DNA from 2 places in the Thioalkalivibrio sp. XN279 genome. Region 2 is predicted to be linked to the other one. Evidence: predicted binding sites of a transcription regulator. Region 2 holds the regulator's gene; the other holds the start of a gene.
The links. Region 2 encodes sigma-54, which starts transcription at its own class of promoters, with help from an activator protein. Its sites were predicted from a motif close to TGGCANGNTNCNTGCTT; they were not measured.
Positions count from the first base shown of each region.

Region 1: G8346_RS10180 (PEP-CTERM sorting domain-containing protein) is a predicted target of sigma-54. The motif match lies at 3,828-3,844, and genes of this name have one in related genera.

Region 1 covers NZ_JAANBD010000028.1:107,270-114,484, reverse strand. Annotated here, with positions in the region: gene G8346_RS14645 (PEP-CTERM sorting domain-containing protein) at 1-158, opposite strand, end outside; gene G8346_RS10185 (putative Ig domain-containing protein) at 597-2,459, opposite strand; cyclic di-GMP riboswitch class I at 2,634-2,721, opposite strand; cyclic di-GMP riboswitch class I at 2,875-2,960, opposite strand; gene G8346_RS10180 (PEP-CTERM sorting domain-containing protein) at 3,138-3,743, opposite strand; gene galE (UDP-glucose 4-epimerase GalE) at 4,224-5,210, opposite strand; gene typA (translational GTPase TypA) at 5,507-7,215, shown strand, end outside.
Region 2 covers NZ_JAANBD010000029.1:262,718-269,932, reverse strand. Annotated here, with positions in the region: gene G8346_RS14135 (sulfate permease) at 1-1,567, opposite strand, end outside; gene G8346_RS14130 (peroxiredoxin) at 1,636-2,172, opposite strand; gene rapZ (RNase adapter RapZ) at 2,247-3,131, opposite strand; gene G8346_RS14120 (PTS sugar transporter subunit IIA) at 3,151-3,627, opposite strand; gene hpf (ribosome hibernation-promoting factor, HPF/YfiA family) at 3,657-3,974, opposite strand; gene G8346_RS14110 (RNA polymerase factor sigma-54) at 4,098-5,543, opposite strand; gene lptB (LPS export ABC transporter ATP-binding protein) at 5,553-6,278, opposite strand; gene lptA (lipopolysaccharide transport periplasmic protein LptA) at 6,275-6,958, opposite strand; gene lptC (LPS export ABC transporter periplasmic protein LptC) at 6,939-7,215, opposite strand, start outside.

The DNA.
Region 1 (7,215 bases), on a different contig from region 2:
ATGATGTCAGTCAGCGCGGTGTTGAACGTCACGCCGTTGTTGATGTCGTTCGGGCCGTTGGTGGTGGTGGAGTTGAGGTCCACGATGACCGCGGCGTGTGCGGCCGATGCGGCGAACGTCAGTGCGCAGGCGATTCCCAGGGTGCGAAGGCTCTTCATTTCCATTGTCTCCAGCTTGATTCGGGCTCGGGGCGTGCCGATGAATTTGGTTTCTGGGTAGGGAACTGCAGGGATCGTGCCAACCGGCGAGTAGCCACAAAACCCAGGCATTCCCGGGGTCTTGAGCCGGCTGTCGGAATGCGTTTGTCAGGTTGCCCGACGGCCCCGATTCGGCCCCGAGCGCGCTACCGAAACGAAACCGGCGCGCGACTTGTGACGGGCGTCACGTGTCCTGCGCGGGTTCCGCGTTTCGGGACGCCGGCAGGGCGCTGCGGGGCGTTTCGCGTATGTAAGACCCCTCGACATGACATAGGTCACAATCACTTACGGGGGTCTGACCCCCGTAAGTGCATTAAAAAACGGGCCGCTTGCGCGGCCCGTCGAAGGGAACCCGCCTTGCGGCGGTTGCACTGCTCCCGGAACTGGGAAGTTGTCCTGTTATCCGATCGTCTTGCTCGCCACGGCCGACTTGGCGCTTTCCAGGCCGGCGGTGTCGGTCGCCGTCACGGCGAAGTACCAGGTGCCGGCCGGCAGGTCGTCGATCTGGTGGCTCGTCAGCGAACCGTCGACGCGCACCGACTGGCTGAGGTTGCTGCTGCTGGTGCCGTAATAGATGGTGAAGTGGCCGACGCCCTCGAGCGGCGTGCCGTCTTCGCGCTCGGTCGGCGCGGTCCAGCTGAGCTTGGCGAAGCCGGTCGCCGGCGGCGGGGCCTCGCTCACCACCAGGTCGAAGGCCGGCAGGCTCACGCTCTGCTGCCCGTCGGTGACGCTGATGATGATGTGCAGGTGCGTGCCGACGTTGCTCGAGCTCGGCGTGCCGGACAGGCGGCCGGTGTTGCTGTCGAAGCTCAGCCAGGCCGGCTTGTTGCTCACCGAGAAAGTCAGGGCGTCGCCATCCGGGTCGGAGGCGGTGGGCTGGAAGCTCCATGCCGTGCCGACTTCGACGCTGGTGCCCGGCGTGCCGGAGATGGTCGGCGGGTTGTTCGCCGGTGCCGGCGTCGGATTCGGATCAGGCTCAGGAGCCGGTTCCGGGTCGGGCTCTGGGGCCGGGTCGCCAGGATCCGTGGGGTCGCCCGGATCGGTCGGATCGGTGGACTCGTTCGGGTCCGGCTCGGGCTCGGTATTGTTCGTTGGGGCTTCGCTGCGGCCGGCGGCATTGATGGCGCTCAGCTGGGTCTCGTCGGCATAGGCCGCGTCGAGCGTCGCCACTTCCAGCACAGTGTCGATCTCGGCGGGCAGGGCGGCGGCCAGGTCGGCGGGCAGCGCGCCAGGCGCCACGGCCTGCAGCACGACGATGGTCTCGTCGATACGCGGGTCGTCGCTCAGCACCTTCGCGGCCCGCAGCGAGCGCATCGCCTGCTCGAGGGCGGAGGCGGGGATGGCAACGTTCGCGCTGTTGTTTGCGGCGGGGGTATCGGGACGCACCTGCTGGATGGCACTGTCCATCGCCGTCGTCGCATCGTAACCGTACACGTGCAGCCGATTGGTCATGGCCTGCAGCAGCACGGCGGCGCTCGCCACGTTCGCCACCGCGGCCGTGCGGGCGTCGACGCCCGAGGCGCCCTGGCCGTCGATCCAGCCGTCGACCAGGTCGGCGGCGAGGCGGTCCACCACGGTGTCGCCGTCGATGTTGGCGCCGGTGACGACCATGGCGTCGCGAGTGCGGCGTATCATTTCGCCAAGCGTTTCGCTGGTCTTGACGATGACGTGGACGTTGTTCTCGTCAATCGGGGTTTCCGCGGGATCCGGGACGATCGCAGCGTCGAGGCCGAAGCCGTAGCGCTTGACCACGGCCTCTCGGGCCGTCGCTACGTTGGTGTCGTTGAGACCGCCGGCGCGTTGGGCGGCGCCGAAGATCAGCGTGGTGAAGGGGTTCAGGTTGCTGACGGTGCGGTTGTTCGGGCGCGAGATCGCGGTCACGAGCCGGAAGTCCGGCGCCATGCCGGTCACCAGGTCGATGCCCTGGTCCGCTTCTATTGTCAGCGCGTAGTCTTTGCCGCGCGCCTTGATGACGATGTCGTAATCGGCGGTGGAGCTGCTTTCGGTCTCCAGCAGCAACTGCCCGGAGCTGGAGCGGGCCCGCATGCGTGCGCCCACGATCGGCCCATCGCCGACGCTGCCGGTGACGCGGGTCTCGTAAATCTCGTCGGGGTTCACGCCCGACGGCGGCGGGTTGGCAACGGAGGAAATGAGGCTGCCAGTCCCGCCGCCGTCCTCACCGCCGCAACCAACGACGGTCATCAGGAGAGAGACGGCCAGCGCGCCGAGCGCTGATTTTACATGTTCGGTCCGAATAGCCATGGCGAAACCTCGCTTCGCAACATGGCCACGGAAAAGTTCAACTCACGGGAGGCAGTGCAGTGCGTATGGCGTAGCGTCGTGCTGCGCCGGCGAGAACGCGCCGGGCTTGGAAAGTGGCTGCTGAACCGTTGCCGGTGTGTCAGCCTCAATTGTGTGCCGATTCTTTCCATGATTCCTGGCAGCCCCGCTATCGTAGGATTTGGAGTCCCTTAGACCGGTGGCTTTGCGTCCTCACCTTTCGGTGAGTTTGCCTTTTTCAGTGGCCCCTACTTCTGTTGTCTTCACAGATCCCGTCGCCGGGTCTTACCGACACAGGGCAAACCGCCTCGAGGCGTGGTCCTTGGGCGGCGTCTGTGCAGGGGGTTGCCTGGGGAGTCGAGGGCGCCGGGGGGAGGGGAGTGTGGCGGCACCTCAGCTTGGCAACCCCGCTGTCGTAGGACTTCGTCCCTTAGACCGGTGGCTTTGCGTCCCCACCTTTCGGCGGGTTTGCCCTTGTCAGCGAGGGTGAAAGTAGCAGAGCGGCGCGCCGAAAAGCAAAGGTTTTTCGTGACCCGCGTCACGGTTCCTGCATTTATCGGGTGGTTTGGGGGGTCTGACCCCCGAAAGTTATTGAAAGGCAAAGAGAAGCGCCTCCAGGGATTTCCTGGAGGCGCTTGTGGTTCGTCTCGAATCTTGAGCCTAGGTGGCTCGACGACGCAGTAGCGCGACGCCCACCAGCCCTAATCCCAGCAGCGCCAACGGCGCCGGCTCGCTCACCGGCACGTCCACGCCGCGGATGAAGGCGGAGATGTGGGAGTAATCGCCCTTGAAGCTGTTGTAGAACCCTTCGATGTCGAGGGTGAGGCCGCTCCAGTAGTAGGCCACATACTCGTTCAACGGCGGGCTATTCTCGTCCGGCTGCTTCACCATGAGCGCGAAATCGACCGTGCCGGAGTAAATGGATACCAGCGAGAAGAAATAATCCCAGTCCTCGTCGTCAGATATGCCGGCGCTCAGCGTGAAGCCCGGCACCACTTCGTCATACCCCGTCTTCTGGTCGTATTTGCCGACGAACAGGAGCGGGTCGCCCGCGCCCTGGAAGAGGCCATTGACGGCGCTGGTCTCGGAGGCGACGGAATCGTTGCTGAGCGTCCCGATCGCGCATGAATCGGGCATCTCAGTATTGGCCTTCGCGCCTGGCGTCCCATCACATGAGATCGGGCTCAAGGCGCCCAGCGCGTGGCCGGAAAGCAGCAGCGCCACGCCCGCGAGCATGCATTGAAAGATCATCGTCCTGGTTTTCATGAAGTGACCCTCCGGTCTGTCCTTTAACCGCGGGTCGGAGCGTTTGTTATTCGAGATTGGAAACTCCAGCCCTCACCAGGAGAGATGCATATCGCATGCCAGCTTTGCTGGTCGCGCCAGGGAGAAAAAACCGGTTTTCAAACAATTGCTTGGACACAGGGTCTCAGGCGCGGCCCGAGGCGTGGGATGAGGGCGTCAAATTTATTGACGTGGGTTATGCGAGGAGGTCCGTACGCAGGCTTGGGGCCAGGGTGATGCGCCCGGTCTCGGCGCGCGATGACAGAGAACAAAAAACATTTAAATAAGTAGGTTATGAGTAATACCTAGAAAAATTGTTAATTTTTTTTTGGCGCAAATGCCCTTGGGTAAGCGGCATCCGCTGCCGGAAGTTATGTCAAGTTTACCGACATGATCGGAAAGGCCCGGCTGAGGGCGTGCAGGGTGGCCGGGACGGTCGGGATTCTGTATATGGCTGTGGCTTCAACGCCCGTACTTCGGCGCACGCTCCCAGGCCAGCGACGACGACACGATGCGGTCCAGGTCGTCGTGCTGCGGCGTCCAGCCGAACAGCTCGCGGATGCGGCGGGCGTCGGCGACCAGGGTCGGCGGGTCGCCGGCGCGGCGCTCGGCCTCGCGCACCTGTAGTGGCTCGCCCGTGATCCGTTCGAAGGCCTGTACCACCTCGCGCACGCTGTAGCCGTGCCCGTAGCCGCAGTTGAGTACCTGCGATGCGCCGCCGTCGCGCAGCCAGGCGAGGGCGTCGAGATGGGCGGTGGCGAGGTCCTCGACATGGATGTAATCGCGCACGCCGGTGCCGTCGGGCGTGTCGTAATCGGTGCCGAAGATGGTGAGCGCCTCGCGCTTGCCGGTGGCGACTTCGGCGGCGACCTTGATGAGCAGCGTGGCCTGCGGCGTCGACTGGCCGATGCGTCCTTCGGGGTCTGACCCCGCAACGTTGAAATAGCGCAGGGCGACGTAGCGCGGGCCGCCCGCCGCGGCCAGGTCGCGCAGCATCCACTCGCTCATGAGCTTGGAGGTGCCGTAGGGGTTGATCGGCGCGTTGGGGGAATCCTCGCGGGCGATCCCGCCCGGCGGCATGCCGTACACCGCGGCGGTGGAGGAGAACACGATGTGCTTCACGCCGGCTTCGGATGCGCACTGCAAGAGGTTGCGCGTGGCGCAGGTGTTGTTGCGGTAGTACTTGAGCGGGTCGGATACGGATTCCGGCACGATGGTGTGCGCCGCGAAGTGCATGATGGTGTCGATCTCGTGCTCGGCGAGGACTTTCTGCACCAGCTCGCGGTCGCCAGTGTCGCCGACGATGAGCTCGCCGTGCGTCACGGCCGCGGCGAACCCGGTGGAGAGGTTGTCCAGGGTGACGACGCGTTCGCCGGCGTCGCCGAGCTGGCGCACGACATGGCTGCCGATGTAACCGGCACCGCCGGTGACGAGGATTCCGTTGGCCATCGGGGAGACTCTTCCGTGTGGTTTTAGCGCCGCGATCATACCCCTTTCGGGGTCTGACCCCGGTAAGCATATGTTTTATTTGTGAAACAGGTCGCAAATGGGGGCATTCGGGCGGCCTGGGCGCGCGAAAACCGCCATTGAAGGCACGGGGCCGAATTCCGAGTACAATGCGCCGCCGCGCTTACGCTACGGCCAACGCCCGGTTTGCTGTCACGCAAGGCCCCTGCAGAGGGGCTTTTTTTGACCCATACTCTTTTTCAATCAACAACCTACGGGGGTCAGACCCCCGAAAAACTATGAAGCTGCGCAACATCGCGATTATTGCCCACGTCGACCACGGCAAGACGACCCTGGTGGACAAGCTGCTGAAGCAGTCCCAGACCCTCGCGGACCGCGAGGAGCTGCAGGAGCGGGCGATGGATTCCAACCCGCAGGAGCGCGAGCGCGGCATCACGATCCTCGCCAAGAACACCGCGATCCGCTGGAACGACTACCGCATCAACATCGTCGACACGCCCGGCCACGCCGACTTCGGCGGCGAGGTCGAGCGCGTGCTCTCCATGGTCGACTCGGTGCTGCTGCTCGTCGACGCCGTCGACGGCCCCATGCCGCAGACGCGCTTCGTCACGCGCAAGGCCTTCGACCACGGCCTGAAGCCGATCGTGGTCATCAACAAGGTCGACCGCGACGGCGCCCAGCCGCACCGCGCCGTCGAGCTGACCTTTGATCTCATGGACAGCCTCGGCGCCAGCGACGAGCAGCTCGACTTCCCCATCATCTACGCCTCGGCGCTGCTCGGCCGCGCCGGCTTCGACCCCGAGCACCTCGCCGCCGACATGCAGCCGCTGTTCGAAACCATCGTCAGCCGCTGCCCGCCGCCCGACGTCGATCCCGAGGGCCCGCTGCAGCTGCAGCTCAGCGCGCTGGACTACTCCAGCTACGTCGGCGCCATCGGCATCGGCCGCATCAAGCGTGGCCGCCTCAAGCGCAACATGCCCGTCACGGTGGTCGCCGCCGACGGCACGAAGCGCAGCGAGAAAGTCATGCAGGTGTACTCCTTCCTCGGCCTGAAGCGCGTGGAAGTGCCCGAGGCCGAGGCGGGCGACATCGTCGCCTTCGCCGGCATGGAGCACCCACTCATCTCCGACACCCTGTGCGACCCGGCGAAGCCCGAGGCGTTGCCGCCGCTCACGGTCGACGAGCCGACCATCCAGATGAGCTTCGAGACCAACGACTCGCCCTTCGCCGGCCGCGAGGGCAAGTTCGTCACCAGCCGCCAGCTGCGCGAGCGCCTCATGCGCGAGGCCGTGCACAACGTCGCCCTGCGCGTCGAGGACACCGAAGACCCCGAGCGCTTCCTGGTCTCCGGTCGCGGCGAGCTGCACCTGTCCGTGCTGCTCGAGACCATGCGCCGCGAAGGCTACGAGCTCGCCGTCTCGCGCCCGCACGTCATCACGCGCGAGACGGGGGAGGGCGTGACCGAGGAGCCGTGGGAGCACGTCGCCATCGACGTCGAGACGCGCCACCAGGGCGCCACCATGGAGCAGCTCGGCGAGCGCGGCGGCGAACTGCTGGACATGCGCCCGGACGGCGCGGGGCGCGTGCGCCTCGACTACCGCGTTCCGAGCCGCGGCCTGATCGGATTCCAGTCCGAGTTCCGCAGCATGACCTCGGGCACGGGCTTGCTGCACCACGTCTTCGACCGCTACGCGCCGGTGAAGTCCGGCCCGCTGGCACAGCGCCCCAACGGTGTGCTGATCGCCAACGGCACCGGCAAGGCGCTGGCCTATGCGCTGTTCAACCTGCAGGAGCGCGGCCGCCTGTTCACCGCGCCCGGCGACGAGGTCTACGAGGGCCAGGTCGTGGGCATCCACAGCCGCGACAACGACCTCACGGTGAACCCGCTCAAGGCCAAGCAGCTCACCAACATCCGCGCCGCGGGCAAGGACGAGAACCTGAACCTGAGCCCGGCCATCCGCCTCACCCTGGAGCAGGCGATGGAGTT
Region 2 (7,215 bases):
GGTGGATGGTCACGCCGGAGGCGCGCAGGTTCTCGGCCGCCACCTGCAGCGAGTGCAGCGCGCTGGAGTCGACGAAACCGACGCCGCTCATGACCAGCACCAGGTGCCGGATGCCCGGGCGCTTCTGGAACTCGCGCGTGATCATGTCCTGCACGTGGCCGACGTTGGCGAAGTAAAGGTTCTCGTCCACGCGCACCAGCAGGATGTCGGGCCAGGTCTCGACCTTGTGGCGCGCGATGCTGCGAAACTCGGTCGAATGCGGCAGGCGGCCGACCACGGCGATGTTCGGATGGCCGGTGCGCCAGACGTACAGCAGCACGGACAGCAGCACGCCCATCACCAGGCCGGCCTCCACGCCGTAGGCGAGCACGCCGAGGAAGGTGACCAGGTTGGAAGCGCCGTCCGCCTTGCTGTAGCGCCAGGTCTCGGGGATGGAACGCAGGTCCACCAGCCCGGCCACGGCGACGATGATGATGGCGGCCAGCGCGGCCTTGGGCAGGCCGCTGAACAGCGGCGCGAACAGCAGCAGCGTGGCGGCGGTGAACAGCGCGAGGAAGATCGACGCCAGCTGGCTGCGGGCGCCCGCGGTGTAATTCACCATGCTGCGGCTGAAGCTGCCGGCGACCGGAAGGGCGCCGGACAGCGCCGAGCCAAGGTTGGCTGCGCCCAGCGCCACCAGCTCCTGGTCCGCGTCGATCGCCTCTCGCCGCCGGGCGCCGAGGAACTTGGCGATGCTCACGCTTTCGACGAAGACGATGATGCTGATCAGCGCCGCCGAGGGCAGCAGGGTCACCCAGGCGCCGACGCCGGGCATGGTGATGTCGAACATCGGCGGCCGCGAGCTGATGGCGCCGACCAGCGGCACGCGTTCGAGACCGAAGACCATCACCGCGGCCGCCCCCAGTGCGAGCACCAGCACCGGCATCAGCCGTCCGGTGACGGCCTGTATCCTGCGGCCGGTCCGCGTGGTGCCGGTCGCCGCCAGCAGCAGGACCAGCGCCACGCCGCCGACCGCCAGCGTCTGCACGTTCAGGATGCTGGCGCGCGCGCCCAGGTAGGCGACCATCTCGTGTGGCTGCAGGCCCGTGGGCAACTCGATGCCGGCGAAATGACGCAGCTGGTCCGCCATGATCACGACCGCCGCGCCGCTGGAGAACCCGGTCAGCACGGGCTGGCTGAGCAGGTTGGCGAACACGCCCATGCGCAGCAGGCCCATGACCAGCAGGATCAGGCCCGACAACGCGGCCAGGATCAACGCCGCCGCGACCGGGTCGATGCCGGCGCCCGCGCTCGCCGTCGCGCTGGCGACCATGATCGCGGCCACCGAGGTCGGTCCCACCGACAGGTCACGGCTGGTGCCGAGGATGGCGTAGAGGATCGCGGGCAGGATCGAAGCGTACAGGCCCACCACCGGCGGCAGGCCGGCGACCATGGCGTAGGCCAGGCCCTGTGGCACCAGCAGGATGGTGGTGATGGCCGCGGCCGAGAGGTCTCCCGCGAGGTCCTGCCGGGTGGTGAGGCGGACCCAGTGGACGATCGGGAAGAACTTCAATGCTCGGGAGGGCACGGCTCGCAGCCTGTCAGGCAAGAGCCTGCACGATAGTCAAGGTGTCGCGCCCGGGCAAGCCGGGGACGCTAGCTCCCCGCCGCCAGCGCCTCGATGTCGGCGAGCACTTCGGCGGAGTGAGCGTCCACGTCGACTTTCTCGTAGTGCCGCGCCACGGCGCCATCCGGCGCAATGAGAAAGGTCTGGCGGCTGGCCAGCTTGACCACGCCGAAGTTCTTCAACACGCCGTACTCGCGCGCCACGGCCCCGTCCTCGTCCGCCAGCAGGGTGAATGGCAGGCCGTGCTTCTCGGCGAAGGCCCGGTGGCTCTCCACGTCGTCCAGGCTGATGCCGACGATCTCGGCGCCGAGGCGGCGGAAGGCAAAAATGTTGTCGCGGAACTCGCAGGCCTGGGTGGTGCAGCCCGGCGTGTCGTCCTTGGGGTAGAAATAGAGCACCAGCCACTTGCCGCGGTAGTCCTCGAGGCGATGCGTCTCGCCGGCCTGGTCCCTGAGTTCGAAAGACGGCGCGGGGGAGCCGGCCGCCGGGGATGCCTGGGCGGGGCCGGCCAGCAGCAGCGCCGGGGCCACGAGTGCGAGCAGCAGGGTACGGAGTATGGCGGTCATGGCAGGTCCTGCATGGGTGTTGTGAGGCGCTTTCGCCCGGGCCGGGGGCACGGATTCGGCGCCCGCGGGGACGGTCACTGCTCGTTTTCCAGCCGCTCCAGCGAGGCATGTCGCACGGTGACGCCGGGGAAAGCCTCGCGAAAGTGTTCAGCGAGGCGCTCCACGATATACACGGAGCGGTGGCGCCCCCCGGTGCAGCCGACCGCAACTGTCAGGTAACTGCGGTTGGCGGACTCGATGTCGCCGATCCATCTGTCGAGGAAACGCGTCATGTCGCCGATATAGGCTTCCACGGTCGGGCTTGCGGCGAGGAATTCGGCCACCGCAGCATCGCGCCCCGTGAGCGGGCGTAGATCCGGTTCCCAGTAGGGGTTGGGCAGGAAGCGGGCGTCGAAGACGAAATCGGCGTCCTTGGGCACGCCCTCGCGGAAGCCGAAGGACTCGAACTGCAGCGAGAGCTGGTTGCGCGGCTGGTCGGCCACCTTGTTGCGGATGATGTCGCGCAGCTCGTGCACGCTCGTGGCGCTGGTGTCGAGCACCAGGTCCGCGGCTTCGGCCAGCGGCGCCAGCAGTTCCTGCTCGTACTGGATGGCGGAGGCGAGCGTGCGGTCGCCGGCCTGCGCCGGTGTATGGGGGTGGCGCCGGCGCGTATCCAGGTAGCGTTGCACCAGCACGTTCTCGCTGGCGTGCAGGTAGATGAGTTGGCAGCGCAGCCCCCGTCCGCGCAGCTCATCCATCAGGCTGCGGATGACCGGCAGGTCCTCCGCTCGCGGGCGCGCATCCAGCCCGATGGCCAGGCGCTCGAACTTGGCATCCTCGCTGCCGACGAGCTCGCCCACCACCAGCGACAGCAGGCGCGCCGGGACATTGTCGAGGGTGTACCACTGCAGGTCCTCGAGCATGGCGAGCGCCACGCTCTTGCCCGAGCCGGACAAGCCGCTGACGACTACGAGTTCCATCGTCGGCGCGGCATGGCTGTCATGCCGAGGCGGCGTGTGACTTGTCGTGGTTCACGAGCAGGTCGTACAGCGCGCGGCTGGAGCTCGCCCGCCGCAGCGCCGCGGCCAGCACGTGGTCGCCCAGCCCGGTGGCGATATTGGAGACCTCCTCGTGATGGCAGCCCACGTCGTCCTCGGGGACGGGCACCAGCAGCCCGAAAATGAGGTCGACCGGCTCCCGGTCCGGCATGTCGAAGTCGATCGGCCTGGACAGCTTGAGGAAGGCGCCGACCGGCGCTTCAATCTCGGACAGGCGCCCGTGCGGGATGGCGATGCCGTTCTCGATGGCGGTGCAGCCCAGCTTCTCGCGCGTTATCAGGCTCTGGAACACCTCGCCCTGGTCCAGGTCCGCCGCGGACGAGAGCATCTCGCTCAGGATGTCCAGGGCGTGTTTCTTGCTGCGCGCTTCGACATTGCCGAGCACGCGGCCTGGTTGCAGCAGGGATTCGAAAGTCATCTGGATGCTCCGGGGCGGGCCCGCGGTGGTCAGGCGTTGCGCGGGCGTCCCACGCCGTTGTGATGGTCGGTCAGCTTGTCCTTGTGCCGCCGGACCTGGCGATCGAGACGGTCCGTCATGGCGTCGATCGCAGCATACATGTCTTCCTCGACCGCCGCCGCATGCAGGGTGTCGCCTGCCAGGCGCAGCGTGGCCTCGGCCTTGTGCTGCAGTTTCTCGACGGTGAGGATGCAATGGACATCGATCAGGTTGTCAAAATGCCGGATGACCTTGTCCATCTTGCTGTACACGTAGTCGCGCAGCGGGTCGGTGATGTCGACGTGGTGACCGGTCATGTTGATCTGCATTTGCTTACCCCTTGGGAGTGGTGGAGCCGGCCCGTCGGGCGGCCCGCGGTTCACTTGTATTCTAGTAGCAGCTTTCGCCTGCTGGCTAGGGCGGATTGAGCGCTCCGCGCGCCGCGCCCGCGGTCAGCGGATGGCCACGCGGCGACGCTCGTTGGAGGACGGAAACCCCATGGATTCCCGGTATTTGGCCACAGTGCGGCGCGCCACCTCGATGCCCTCGCCGACGAGTATACGGGTCAGCGCGCTGTCCGAGAGCGGCTTGGCCGGGTCCTCGTCGGCGATCAGCTTGCGGATGCGCGCGCGAATGGCGGTGGAGGAGACGCTCTCGCCGTCGCTGCCCGATACCTGGCTGGAAAAGAAATAGCGGAACTCGAACACGCCCCGCGGCGTGTGCATGTACTTTCCGGTCGTGGCACGGGAGACGGTCGACTCGTGCAGTTCGAGCGCCTCGGCGATCTCGCGCAGCACCAGCGGGCGCATGCCCTGCTCGCCGCGCTCCAGGAAGTCCTGCTGATGAGCGACGATGGCACGAGCCACGCGCAACAGGGTCTCGTTCCGGATCTCCAGGCTCTTCACCAGCCAGCGCGCCTCCTGCAGCTGGCTGCGCAGGGTCGAATATTCGCCGCTGCGGCCGAGAGAGCCGGCGTAGGCGGCGTTGACCCGCAGCCGTGGCGCAATGGCGGGGTTAATCTCCACCTGCCAGGTCTCCTCGACGCGGCGTATGAACACGTCCGGGACGATGTACTCGGGCGGGCGCGAGTCGGCGGCGCTGCCGGGGCGCGGGCTCAGGGAACGCAACAGGGCGACGGCGGTCTCCAGCTCTTCCGGGTCGCAACCGAGGCGGCGGCGGATGGCGGCGTAATCCTGCTCACCGAGCTCCACCAGGCATTCGGCGGCGAGACGGCGCGCCAGGTCGAGCCCCGGGGTGTCCGGGGCGAAGGGTGACAGCTGCAGCAGCAGGCACTCGCACAGGTCGCGGGCGCCGATGCCGAGGGGGTCGAAGCGCTGCACGCAGGCCAGCACCCGCTCCACCTCGTCGATATCCGTATGCAATTCCGGTTCGAGGTTGGCGCAGATCTCCTCCAGGCTCTCCTGCAGGTAGCCGTCGTCGTCGATCGCGTCGACGATCATGGTGGCGATCGCCTTGCGGTCGCCCTCCGGCAGGGCGACGTCCAGCTGGGCCATGAGATGCTCGCGCAACGAGGTGCCGCTGGCGTCGGCGTAATCGCGCTGTTCGTCGCCGTCGTCGCGGCTGCCGCTGCTGTAGCCCGTGGTGTAATCCGGTACGTCGGCGTAGGGCAGGTCCTCGCGGAAATCGTCGCCCGAGGCCTGTTCCGGGGCGGCTTCCTGGCCCTCCCGCGCGTTCTCCGTGGACCGCTGCTGCTCGCCTTTCGGCGGCGCCAGCTCGAGCCCGTCGTCCATCTCGAGCATGAGGTTCTTCTCGAGTGCCTCGCGCAGCTCGGCCTGCAGGTCGAGCACCGGCAGCTGCAGCAGGCGGATGGCCATCTGTAGCTGGGGCGTCAGCGTGAGCTGCTGACTGAGCTTGAGTTGCAGCGACTGCTTGATCATGGGTGGCGTCTAGAGGCGGAAGTGCTCGCCGAGGTAGACCTCTCGTACTTGCCTGTTCGCAAGTATCTCATCCGCGGACCCGGAGGCGATGACCTCGCCGGCGTTGAGGATGAAAGCCCGGCCGCAGATGCCCAGCGTCTCGCGCACGTTGTGGTCGGTGATGAGCACGCCGATGCCGCGGTCGCGCAGGTGCCCGATGATGCGCTGGATGTCCAGCACCGAGATCGGGTCGACGCCGGCAAAGGGCTCGTCGAGGAGGATGAAGGCCGGTTCGGCCGCCAGGGCGCGGGCGATCTCCACGCGGCGGCGCTCGCCGCCGGAGAGGCTGAGGCCCTTGCTGTCGCGGATGTGGCCGATGCTGAGTTCCTCCAGCAGCTCCTCGAGCAGGTTGCGCCGGCCGACCTGGTCGAGGTCCTTGCGGGTCTCGAGCACGGCGAGGATGTTCTGTTCCACGCTGAGGCCGCGGAACACCGAGGCTTCCTGCGGCAGGTAGCCGACGCCGAGCCGGGCGCGCCGGTGCATGGGCAGGGAGGTCAGGTCCTTGTCGTCCAGCAGGATGCGGCCGCTGTCGCAGGGCACCAGGCCGACGATCATGTAGAAGGCGGTGGTCTTGCCGGCGCCGTTGGGGCCGAGCAGTCCCACCACTTCCCCGCTGGAAATGGACAGGGTCAGGGAGCGCACCACGGTGCGCGAGCGATAGCTCTTGGCGATGCCCTCGGCACGGAGGGTCTTCACGGTGTCGGCTCCGGCTCGCGCGGTGCCTCGTCGTCCTGGCCGTCCTGGCCGTCCTGGTTGCCGTCTTCCGGCGGCGTGATGATGATGCGCACGCGCTCCGTGCCTTCCTCGTCCGCGCTGGCGATGAGGCGGTCCTCCGCGATGCGGTAGACGAGCCGCGCCCCGCTGGCTTCCCGGACCCCGTCGCTCAACCGGGCCTGGCCCTGCAGCGAGAGTTCGCCCTCGCGCAGGTCATAGCTGATGCGGTTCGCGGTGCCGTCCACGCGCCGCGCTTCGGGCCCCGGCATGGTGCGCGTGAAGCGGGCCGGGGCGCCTTCCGCGACGGCGGACTGGAGCTGGTGGTTGCTGAAGCCGATGGTGGCGCGATCTGCCTGGATCGACCCCATGGGGCCGTCGATGCGCGCGTTGCCGCGGAACTCCCACTGGCCGCTGGAGAACTCGAGGTCGCGGGTCTCCGCCTCGGCCGCCGTGATGACGATGTCGCCCTGCTGGATCCGGACGTCGCGAAACAGGAGTTTCTCGCCACGACGGTCGAAGTCCGAGGAGGCGGCCTCCAGCAGGATCTCCTGCTGCTGGGCGAGCGCCGGCGCGCCCGCCGCGAGGGCGAACAGGACTATCGCGGCCAGGGCCCACGGCGTCACGGGCAGGGCCCGCGCGGAATCAGGGGAGGAAGCGGCCATTGACCAGGGATTGTAGCTGCAGGCGCTCTTCCAGCAAGTGAGCCACCAGGCCCGTGCCGTGCAACTGGTGCCGGCCGAGGGTCAGGGCGACCGGGGCATCGGTGCGCGCGATGCTGGTCTCGATGTCCACGGCAAGGTGATCGGTGACCACGCGTGCGGGTCCGTGGTCGCCGGAGTCCCCGATGACTTCGACACCGCCCCAGAGCTCCAGCTCGGACTGGTTTTCGGTGACGCGGCCCTGGGGCGCGGTGAGCAGC